2 regions of the Rhodoferax sp. RT5P35 genome follow, and region 2 is predicted to be linked to the other one. Evidence: predicted binding sites of a transcription regulator. Region 2 holds the regulator's gene; the other holds the start of a gene.
The links. The regulator HrcA, encoded in region 2, represses chaperone genes, less so after heat shock. The targets are predictions, from matches to a motif close to TTAGCACTCNNNNNNNNNGAGTGCTAA.
Positions count from the first base shown of each region.

Region 1: rpoH (RNA polymerase sigma factor RpoH) is a predicted target of HrcA. The motif match lies at 3,010-3,036, and genes of this name have one in related genera.

Region 1 covers NZ_JBWMAX010000006.1:39,491-45,026, reverse strand. The annotation lists gene AC097L_RS10825 (COX15/CtaA family protein) at 1-318, shown strand, start outside; gene cyoE (heme o synthase) at 315-1,226, shown strand; gene AC097L_RS10815 (hypothetical protein) at 1,229-1,372, shown strand; gene AC097L_RS10810 (SCO family protein) at 1,383-1,994, shown strand; gene rpoH (RNA polymerase sigma factor RpoH) at 2,039-2,980, opposite strand; gene AC097L_RS10800 (OsmC family protein) at 3,149-3,553, shown strand; gene glcF (glycolate oxidase subunit GlcF) at 3,607-4,839, opposite strand; gene glcE (glycolate oxidase subunit GlcE) at 4,842-5,536, opposite strand, start outside.
Region 2 covers NZ_JBWMAX010000020.1:56,870-62,405, reverse strand. The annotation lists gene AC097L_RS22490 (hypothetical protein) at 256-564, shown strand; gene hrcA (heat-inducible transcriptional repressor HrcA) at 1,287-2,291, opposite strand; gene AC097L_RS22480 (NAD kinase) at 2,320-3,213, shown strand; gene recN (DNA repair protein RecN) at 3,235-4,890, shown strand; gene rapZ (RNase adapter RapZ) at 4,887-5,536, shown strand, end outside.

The DNA.
Region 1 (5,536 bases), on a different contig from region 2:
GCCATCCACTACGTCCACCGCCTGATGGCCTACTTGGTGCTGGCGGTGCTGGCATGGGTGGCCTGGTGCCTGTACCGCAGCCCAGCCACGCGTCGCCAGGCCCGCTGGCTGGCCGGGCTGACCTTGCTACAGTTCGCTACCGGTCTGAGCAACGTGGTGCTGGGTTGGCCGCTGCTGGCCGCCGTGGGCCATACCGGTGGTGCCGCCGCACTGGTGGTGGTGCTGACCTGGACCGTTTGCGCCCAGCGCACGGCCAAGCGCACGGCCAGTGTGGCCGTACTGGCTGTTCCCCCTCAAGAATCGAGATTGTCTGCATGAGTGTTGTTGAATCCACCGCCCCGTCCGTGACCAGCCTGCCGTCGCGTCTGCGGCAGTTCAACGCGCTGACCAAGCCGCGCGTGATCCAGCTCATCGTGTTCTGCGCGCTGATCGGCATGGTGCTGGCCGTGCCCGGCGTGCCCACCTGGGATGAAGTGCGCCGGGGGCTGATCGCCTGCCTGGGTATCTGGCTGGTGGCCGGCGCGGCGGCGGCCTTCAACTGCCTGGTGGAGAAGGGCATCGACTCGCGCATGAAGCGCACCTCGTGGCGGCCCACGGCCCGCAACGAGCTGCAAGACTGGCAAACCTTGCTGTTTTCAGCCCTGCTGTGCCTGGCCGGCTCGGTACTGCTGTACGTGTGGATTAACCCGCTAACCATGTGGCTGACCTTTGCCACCTTTGTGGGCTACGCCGTGGTTTACACCATGATTTTGAAGCCCTTGACACCGCAAAACATCGTCATCGGCGGGGCATCCGGTGCCATGCCGCCGGTGCTGGGCTGGGCCGCCATGACCGACAACGTCGGCCCCGAGGCGCTGATCCTGTTTTTGATCATTTTCCTGTGGACCCCGCCGCACTTCTGGGCGCTGGCCTTGTACCGGGTGGAGGACTACCGCAAGTCCGGCCTGCCCATGCTGCCGGTGACGCACGGCAACGAATTCACCCGTTTGCAGGTGTTTTTGTACACCCTGGTGCTGTTCGCGGGCTGTCTGATGCCTTTTATCTACGGCATGAGCTCCTGGCTGTACTTGGCCGTAGCCATGGTGCTGAGCCTGGGCTTTTGCGGCTACGGCTTTGCGCTGTGGCGCAACTACTCGGATGCACTGGCGCGCAAAACCTTCCGCTTCTCGCTTATCCACCTCAGCGTGCTGTTCGCCGCACTCTTGGTAGACCACTACCTGTTTTGACCATGCAAGCAACTGCTCTCACCCCCAGGCTACAGCGCAAGCGCTTTTCGCCAACCCCCTTGCAGGGGGCGATGCTGGTGGCCCGGCAAAGCCGGTTCCACGGCATCTCTGGCGGGGGTGCGTTCTTGCGCATGCTGGGGCGTTAAGAAATTAACTATGCACAAACGAAATGCTCTTAAACTTATAGCTGCTGGCGTAGGTACTGTATGCGTTAGCGGCCTATTCGTTGCCTGTTCTGAACCTGCGCCCAAGTTTGCTGCGATTGACCTGACCGGGGCCGACTACGCCAAAGACTTCCAGCTCACCGACCACAACGGCCAGACGCGCAGCATCAAAGACTTCGCGGGCAAGCTGGTGGTGGTGTTTTTTGGCTACACCCAGTGTCCCGACGTATGCCCCACCACCATGGCCGAGTTGGCCGAGGTTAAAAAATCCCTGGGTGCCGATGGCGACAAGCTGCAAGGTATCTTCGTCACGGTAGACCCGGCCCGCGACACACCTGCGGTGCTCAAGGCCTACATGGCCAATTTCGATCCCACGTTTTTGGCGTTGATCCCCACACCCGAGCAGTTGGCCAAAGTGGCCAAAGACTATAAGGCGTACTACAAAAAAGTGGACGGCCCCACGCCTACCAGCTACACCATGGACCACTCCGCGGGCAGCTATGTGTACGACACCCAGGGCCGCTTGCGCCTGTATGCCCGCTACGGCGGCGGCGCGGCGGCGCTGGCTGGGGATTTGAAGCTTTTACTGAAACAGAAGGCGTAAAAAAAGGACCGTGAGGTCCTTTTTTTACCGGGCCAATCCAACGATCAGGCGTATTCAGCCAGCGACTTTTTCATCTTCTTCATGGCCGCCGTTTCGATCTGGCGAATCCGCTCGGCGCTGACACCGTAGACCGCGGCCAGATCGTGCAGCGTCATACCGCCGGAGCCATCGTCGGCCACTTTCAGCCAGCGCTCTTCCACAATCCGACGGCTGCGCTCGTCCAGACCTTCCAGGGCGCTTTGGATACCGTCGCCCGCCAGGTAGTCGCGGTCGCGGGCTTCTAGCAGGGCGGTGGGCTCCTGGTGCGTATCGGCCAGGTAGGCGATCGGGCCGTAGCTGTCTTCGCCGTCGTCGCTCGGGCCGGGGTCCAACATCACGTCGCCACCCGACAGGCGGGTTTCCATCTCGATCACGTCTTCGCGCTTGACCTTGAGCTGGGTCGCCATCGACTCGATTTCAGACTCGCTCAGGGTCTCGCGGTGGGTGGCACCATCCATAGCCGCCGAGTCGGACTTGAAACCCTGCTTCATGGACCGCAGATTAAAGAACAGCTTGCGCTGCGCCTTGGTGGTGGCTACCTTGACCATGCGGCAGTTTTTCAGGATGTACTCGTGCATCTCGGCCTTGATCCAGTGCAGCGCGTAGCTGACCAGACGCACGCCTTGGTCGGGGTCGAAGCGCTTCACGGCCTTCATCAGGCCAACGTTGCCTTCCTGGATCAGGTCGCCGTGCGGCAGGCCGTAGCCCAGGTACTGGCGGGCCACGGAGACGACCAAGCGCAGGTGGGACATCACCAGCTTCCCTGCTGCATCGACGTCGTGGTCGTTCTTGAGTTGGCGGGCAAACTGCTGCTCTTGCTCCAGGGTGAGCATGGGCATGCGGTTGACTGCCGAAATATATGCGTCGAGGTTGCCTAGCGGCGGCACCATCGCCCAGGGATTGGGGGCTGCCAGCGCGGAAGACATCGTTCCAGTTTGAAGGTTCATACCAGATTCCTTTTCTCTAAGCATCAATATTAGCACTCTATGGGTCCGAGTGCTAAGTGCGCTTTATTGCACTTGCAATACGGGTAATTACTAGGAGTGGCGATGGGGCGCGAAGTTCAATAGTGGGTTGTACAGTGCCTCTACCCATCCACCTACCAGAATTCCCCCATGCCCATCCAAGCCCGCCTGCACCGCGCCCAAGGCGCACTCACCACCCTCACCAACGGCCGCCACGCCTGGCATGCCGATGTCGATAAAACCCTGGGTTCGGACGACCTGGCCCCCGATCCGCACGACCTGCTGGATTCGGCCTTGGCCGCCTGCACCGTGCTGACGCTGGAGCTGTACATCCGCCGCCGCAAGCTGGCCGTGACCGACCTGCGGGTGGACATTAGCCACGTGGAAGGCAAAACCGAAGACGGACGGGTGCGCTACCAGCTCCAGCGCAGCCTGCACATTGAAGGCGACATCACGCCCGAAGACCGTGCCAAACTGCTGGAGATCGCCAATAAATGCCCGATCCACCGGGTGCTAGAAGGCGACATCAGCGTCACCACGGCGCTGGTGGATTGATACTACGGTTTCTATAGCATCTAGCGTAGGCAGAATATGCGCTAGAGGCCGATTTAGTGTGAAACGATAGCTTCGTCCAGCACCTCCACCCAGTGCCGTACCGGCGTGGCTGTACCGCTTTGCAGGTGCTGGATGCAGCCAATGTTGGCCGAGACGATCACTTGCGCGCCCAGCGGCTCCAGGTTTTGTAGCTTGCGGTCGCGCAGCTGGTATGCCAGCGTGGGCTGTAGCACCGAGTAGGTGCCCGCCGAGCCGCAGCACAAATGGCTTTCTGATCCGGCTATCTGTACCTTGAAGCCCAGCGCGCCTAAGTGCGCCTCGACCCCGCCGCGCAGCTTTTGGCCGTGTTGCAGGGTGCAGGGCGGGTGGAAGGCGAGTTGGGTGACGTCACCGACCTTCACCTTGTCACGCAGGGCCTCTACCAAATCGGGTAGCAGTTCGCTCAGGTCGCGGGTCAGCGCGCTGATCAAGGTGGCCTTGTGGGCGTAGGCCGGGTCGGCGGCCAGGGCGTGGCCGTAGTCTTTGACCATCACGCCGCAGCCGGATGCGTTCATTACGATGGCCTCCGGCTTATGGGTTTGCAGCAGCGGCCACCAGGCGTCGATGTTGCGGCGCATGTCCTCCAGACCACCGGCGTGGTCGCCCAAGTGGCTGCGCAGTGCGCCACAACAACCGGCCTTTTCGGCCACCAGGGTCTGGATACCGGCGGCGTCCAGCACGCGGGCGGTGGCGCTGTTGATGTTGGGCATCATGACCGGTTGCACGCAGCCGGTCAGCATCAGCACCTTGCGGGCATGGGTGCGGGTGGGCCAGGGCTTGACGGGCTGGGCAGCAGGCACTTTTTTCTTCAGCACCGGGGGCAGTAGCGGGCGCAGGGCCTGGCCCGTCTTCATGGCCGGGGCAAACAGCGGCGAAGTCAGGCCCTCCTTGAGCAGCCAGCGGGCGGCCTTTTCCAGGGTGGGGCGCTCTACCCGGGCATCGACGATGCGCCGCCCGATATCTACCAGCGCGCCGTACTCCACGCCGCTGGGGCAGGTGGATTCGCAGTTGCGGCAGGTCAGGCAGCGGTCCAGGTGCTGCTGGGTGCTGCGGGTCACCTCGGCCCCTTCCAACACCTGTTTCATCAGGTAGATGCGGCCCCGCGGGCCGTCCAGCTCGTCGCCCAGCAGCTGGTAGGTGGGGCAGGTGGCGGTGCAAAAGCCGCAGTGCACGCATTTGCGCAGTATGGCCTCGGCGGCCTGGCCATCGGCGGTGTTCTTGAACTCGGGCGATAAGGTGGTTTGCATTTTTATAGCCCGGGGTACATACGGCCAGGGTTGAAGATTCCCCGGGGGTCGAAGGCGGTTTTCAGGCCTTTGTGGATGCGCTGCAGCGGCTCCGACAGCGGGGTAAAAATCTGTGCCCGTGGCGCGGCGGCATGGAACAGAGTGGCGTGGCCACCGGCCCTGACCGCTGCTGCGCGGACCTGTTTGGCGGTAGCCTGGCCGCGCAGCCAGCGCTGCGCCCCGCCCCATTCGATGCACTGCACGCCCGGCAGGTCCAGCGGCGGGGTGGTGGCGGGCACCGAGATGCGCCACAGGTGCTCGCCCTTGGCCAAGTGGTTGCTGTCCAGGCGGAAAAACGCATGCTGGTGATCGCGCACACTGTCCCACCAACTAACGGCGATTTCGGGCTCCACTATCGTGCCGCCTAATGTGGCGCAGGCCGCATTCACGGCGGCCTGCGCACCCGCCAGCCGCAGGTGCAACTGGCCGTGGTGCCAGGCGCTGGCGTGGATGGGCAGCGGCTGGCCGGCCCAGGCGTTGAGTTGTTTCAAAGCGGCGGCTTCGTCCATGGCAAATATCCGCGTGGCGGTGGCCGTGGCGATGGGTAGTACCTTCAACGACACCTCGCAGATGACTCCCAGCACGCCCAGCGACCCGGCCATGGCGCGCGACACGTCGTAGCCCGCCACGTTCTTGATGACTTGGCCGCCAAAGCTCA
Region 2 (5,536 bases):
TGCGCCCGGATCATCTCAACAACTTGCAGTTTGAAGCTCGCGTCAAAGACTCTTCGTTTCGATTTCGTCACTTTTACTACCCAGGTGATTTGCACCTATCTGTGTGGACGAATTCATCAGACCAGGACAGACCGTTACATTGTTAAATCAAGCATGCTGATTGACGCCTAGTAGCTACGAAGCTTCTGGGCAGCCAATTAGCGGTAAGCTTGTCAGGTGAGTCACTTCGCAATCTAACGGTGTAACGGTGAAGGTATGTACAGCAAAACCCAGCGCAACCTGATGATCGGATACATGATCTTCGTGATCGTGATGGTTCTGGTAAGACACGGTGGCTTTGAGAGACAAACATCTACCCCGCTCGATTTGATACTTGGCGCACCGATACCTTTTGGCTTCGGCGTGTTCGCAATTCAAAACGGCTGGGTAAGTACTCGCTACTCATCGCCAATAGATCGCGACGAGGCCCGTGTGAGCTTCTGGTTCTATGTGGCCTGTGCTCTTCTGCTCGGAGCAGGTATGTTTTTATGGGGTATCCGCGACGCCATTCAATCGCCGCACTGACTCCGCGTTTTGTTGCTTGAGACGTCCGATGGTCGGTCGATGTTGACAGATACACATGTAGAAAATGGTGGGCCGTGTTGGACTTGAACCAACGACCAAAGGATTCAGGTTTGTATAGGTTTCCCTATTCCCTGGACTATCTCATCACCCGCATCACGACCTAGGTCGCATGTAAGGGTGCCGGGCGCTCGTGGGGTGCTTATCGGATTGGCTCCTCACACCCTAGTCTCTGCACCTTCTCGCTTACCAGTCTTACGACTTGCCTTCAGCGAGCTTGGCTCAGGATTGCCGGGCCTTTTTTGACGAGGCTGACGGTTTCCCTGAGTTCACCCGGTTTTCCACTGGCGCTCTCACACCAGGGTCACCTATTCGATGAGTCCTCTGCTCTAACCAACTGAGCTAACGGCCCACTTTCTACACAACAAAACTTCAACGGTAGCCGGACCTGAGTCCGTGACGCCGCTATCAAAGCAGATGCCGGTTGCAATGAGGTTGCAGAACTCCCTCTATATGGGAAATCAACAACGCTTCGCACCCGCTCTACTTCCTATCAATTTTTGCATAAGTTCTTTTAGATCAATACCTTGCGCTTGATGTTGTCAGCGACGGCGAAAAATGGCATCTAAGTTTATTTCGCGACACCCATTGATTATGAGTCCTCTGCTCTAACCAACTGAGCTAATGCCCCACACAACTCGACATTTTACTGCGGGTAAAAGCTACTACTTCTGGTGGCTTAGCGCGTTGCTGACCAGCTTGGAGGTAATGTCCACGATCTGGATCATGCGGTCGTAGGCCATGCGGGTGGGGCCGATCACGCCCAGGGTGCCGACGATCTGACCGTCTACCTCGTAGGGGGCGCTGACGATGGACAGTTCTTCGAACGGCACGACCTGGCTTTCGCCGCCAATGTAGATGCGTACGCCTTCGGCCTGGCTGGAGATGTCCAAGAGCCGCATGATCTGGGTTTTTTGCTCGAACAGGTCAAAGGCGCGGCGCAGGTGGCCCATGTCGCTGGAGAAGTCGCTCACGGCCAGCAGATTGCGTTCGCCGGAAATGACCACCTCGTCCTGCTCGCGGGTGAGTGCGTCGGAGCTGGCGTTGACGGCGGCCTGCATCAGGCTGGCGATTTCGCCGCGCAGGGTTTCGACTTCGTTCTTCAGGCGTTCGCGCACCTGCTCGATGGACAGGCCGGCGTAGTGGCCGTTGAGGTAGTTGGCGGCTTCCACCAACTGCGAAGAGGTGTAGTCGACTTCGGTGAAGATCACGCGGTTTTGCACATCGCCTTCGGGCGAGACGATGATAACCAAAAAGCGCTTGTCCGACAGGCGTAAAAATTCAATATGCCGAAACACCGAGGTGCGCCGCGGTGCCATCACCACGCCCACAAACTGCGACAAGCTAGACAGCAGATTGGCCGCGTTAACGATGACCTTTTGCGGCTGCTCGGCGACCAGCTTGGGATGCGCCAGCGGGCCGGGCTGCGCGGTGAGCATGGTGTCCACAAACAACCGGTAGCCGCGCGCCGTGGGGATGCGCCCCGACGAGGTGTGCGGGCTGACGATCAGGCCCAGTTCTTCCAGGTCGGACATCACGTTGCGGATGGTGGCGGGCGACAGGTCCAGCCCCGAGGCTTTGGAGAGCGTGCGCGAGCCTATGGGCTGGCCATCGGCGATATAGCGCTCGACCAGCGCTTTCATTAACAACTTGGCACGTTCATCGAGCATGGCTATATTTTAGTGATGTAATTTGTGCATGAAATCACAATTCCGTCACGTTGCGCTCTTCGGCAAATACGCCGCGCCGGGCACTTACGCAGCCAACGCCTCGTCGCGCCAGATACTGGAAGAGATTGCACAGTTTTTAACCAGCCAGGGCTGCGAGGTGGTGGTGGATGCGGAAACCGTGGCCAACACCGGCCTGACCGGCTACCCGGCGCTGGATATCGCGGCCATTGGCCAGCGCTGCGACCTGGGGCTGGTGGTGGGTGGCGACGGCACCATGCTGGGCATTGGCCGCCAACTGGCCCGCTACGGGGTGGCGCTGATGGGCATCAACCAGGGACGGCTGGGGTTTATTACCGACATTCCGATCGAGTCCTACGCATCCACCCTGCTGCCGATGCTGCATGGCACCTTCGAGGAAGACCACCGCAGCCTGATGCACGCCCGCGTGATGCGCGCCGGTGTGTGCGTGTTTGACGCGCTGGCGCTGAACGACGTGGTGGTGAACCGCGGCGCCACCTCGGGCATGCTGGAGCTGCGCGTGGAGGTGGATGGCCGCCTGGTGGCGAACCAGCGGGCAGACGGCCTGATCATCGCCACGCCCACCGGCTCCACCGCCTATTCGCTCTCGGCGGGCGGGCCGCTAATGCACCCGTCCATCCCCGGCTGGGTGATGGTGCCGATTGCCCCACACACATTGACAAATAGGCCGATTGTGCTTGCAGATGCTGCAGAAGTAGCTATTGAATTAGTAGCAGGGCGCGATGCCAGCGCCAACTTCGACATGCAGTCGCTGGCCTCGCTGCAGCACGGCGACCGCATCGTCGTGCGCCGCTCCGAGCACCGAGCTCGCTTTTTGCACCCCCAGGGCTGGAGCTACTTTGACACCTTGCGCCGCAAACTCCACTGGAATGAAGGCTCTTAAAGTTATGACGACGGTGAACATATGGCTTTGAAACGCATCACCCTGCGCGACTTTGTGATCGTGCGCGAGCTGGATCTGGAGCTGGACACCGGCTTCAGCGTGCTCACCGGCGAAACCGGCGCGGGCAAATCCATCCTGATCGACGCGCTGCAACTGGCCCTGGGCAGCCGCGCCGATGCGGGCACGGTGCGCGAAGGCGCGGCCCGGGCCGACATCAGCGCAGAATTCGACAGCCTGCCCGCCATCAGCCGCTGGCTGGACACGGCCGGGTTTGACCAGGCCGACAGCCTGCTGCTGCGCCGTACTGTCGACGCGCAAGGCAAAAGCCGCTCCTGGATCAACGGCAGCCCCGCCACCGCCACCCAGTTGCGCGAGATCGGCGACCAACTGCTCGACATCCACGGCCAGCACGCCTGGCAAAGCCTGACCCGCCCCGACACCGTGCGCAGCCTGCTGGATGCCTACGCAGGCAGCAGCACCCGCGCACTAGAGGCGTTGTGGACCCAGTGGCGCAGTGCCCAGAAAGCCCTGGCCGATGCCCAGGCCGCGTGCGACTCGCTGCAGCAAGAGCAGGAGCGCCTGGCCTGGCAGATTGGTGAAGTGGGCAAGCTCAACCCCGGTGCCGACGAGTGGAGCGAGCTCAACGCCGAGCACACCCGCCTATCCCATACCCAAGCCCTGCTGGATGCAGTGCAAACCGCCATCGACGCGCTGGAAGGAGACGATGCCGGTGAAGATTCGGGCGCCTTGGCCGGCTTGTCCCGCGCCCACACTGCGCTACACAATCAAGAGCACATAGCGCCCGAATATGCTGCGCTTGCCGAGGTTTTGGCATCCAGCCTGGCGCAGGCCGAAGATGCCGCCCATTCGCTGCACGCCACCCTGCGCAAAACCGAGCAGGACCCGGCCCGGCTGGACGCGCTGGACGACCGCCTGTCCCAATGGGTGTCGCTGGCCCGGCGCTACAAACGCACTCCCGCCGAGCTGCCCGCACTGCTGGCCACGTGGAAAACCGAGCTGGCCCGGCTGGACGCTGCCGCCGACAGCCAGGCCCTGGAGGCCGCCGAGCGCAAGGCCCAGGCCGCCTACCGCGCCGAGGCCACGGCGCTGGGCAAAGCCCGCGCCCTGGCTGCCCCCCGCCTGGCCAAGGCCATCACCCTGGCCATGCAGGGCCTGGGCATGCAGGGTGGCCAGTTCCAAGTGGTGCTGCAAAAGATAGAGCCCAGCGCCAGCGGGCTGGAAGAAGTGCAGTTTCTGGTGGCCGGGCACGCAGGCAGCACACCGCGCGCGGTGGGCAAGGTGGCCTCTGGCGGCGAGCTGTCACGCATCGCGCTGGCCATTGCGGTCACTACCAGCGAGCTGGGCACGGCGCAAACCCTGATTTTTGACGAGGTAGATTCCGGCGTGGGCGGTGCCGTGGCCGAAACCGTGGGCCGCCTGATGAAGCAGCTGGGCCGCGACCGCCAGGTACTGGCCGTCACCCACCTGCCCCAGGTCGCCGCCTGTGCCGACCACCACCTGGTGGTGGCCAAGCAGCGCGACGGCAAAAGCACAGTCAGCAGCGTGGCCTTGGTACTGGGCGAACAACGCGTGGCCGAAGTTGCGCGCATGCTCGGAGGCGAAAAACTATCCAGCACTACGCTGGCCCATGCCAAGGAGATGCTAGGCGAGCCATGAAACTTGAAATTGTTTTGATCACAGGGATGTCCGGCTCGGGCAAGTCGGTCGCCCTGCACGCACTGGAAGACGCGGGCTATTACTGCGTAGACAACCTGCCGCCCGAACTGCTGCTGAGCTTCGTGAAGCTGGAGCAGACCCAGGGCGCGAAAAAGGTGGCCATCGCCATGGATGTGCGCAGCGCCACTGCCCTGCCCCTGGTGCCTCAGCACCTGGAGACGCTGCGCAAGCAGGGGGTGCACATCAAATCGCTGTTTCTGGACTCGGCCACCGACACGCTGGTTCGCCGCTACTCCGAAACGCGCCGCAAGCACCCGCTTTCGCGCTCCGAGCGCATCGACCAGCAACACGCCCTGGTTGAAGCCATAGAGTTGGAGCGCGAGCTGCTGGCCGACCTGCGCGAAAAAGCCCACGTGATCGACACCAGCTTCATCCGCGCCTCGCAGCTACAGGGCTACATCAAGTCGCTGATCGCCGCACCCGAGGCGCAGCTGACGCTGGTGTTTGAGTCCTTCGCCTTCAAGCGCGGCATTCCGGTGGATGCCGACTTTGTGTTCGACGTGCGCATGCTGCCCAACCCGCACTACGAACCCGACCTGCGCGCCCTGACCGGGCGGGACGACGCGGTGGCGGCGTTTTTGCGCCA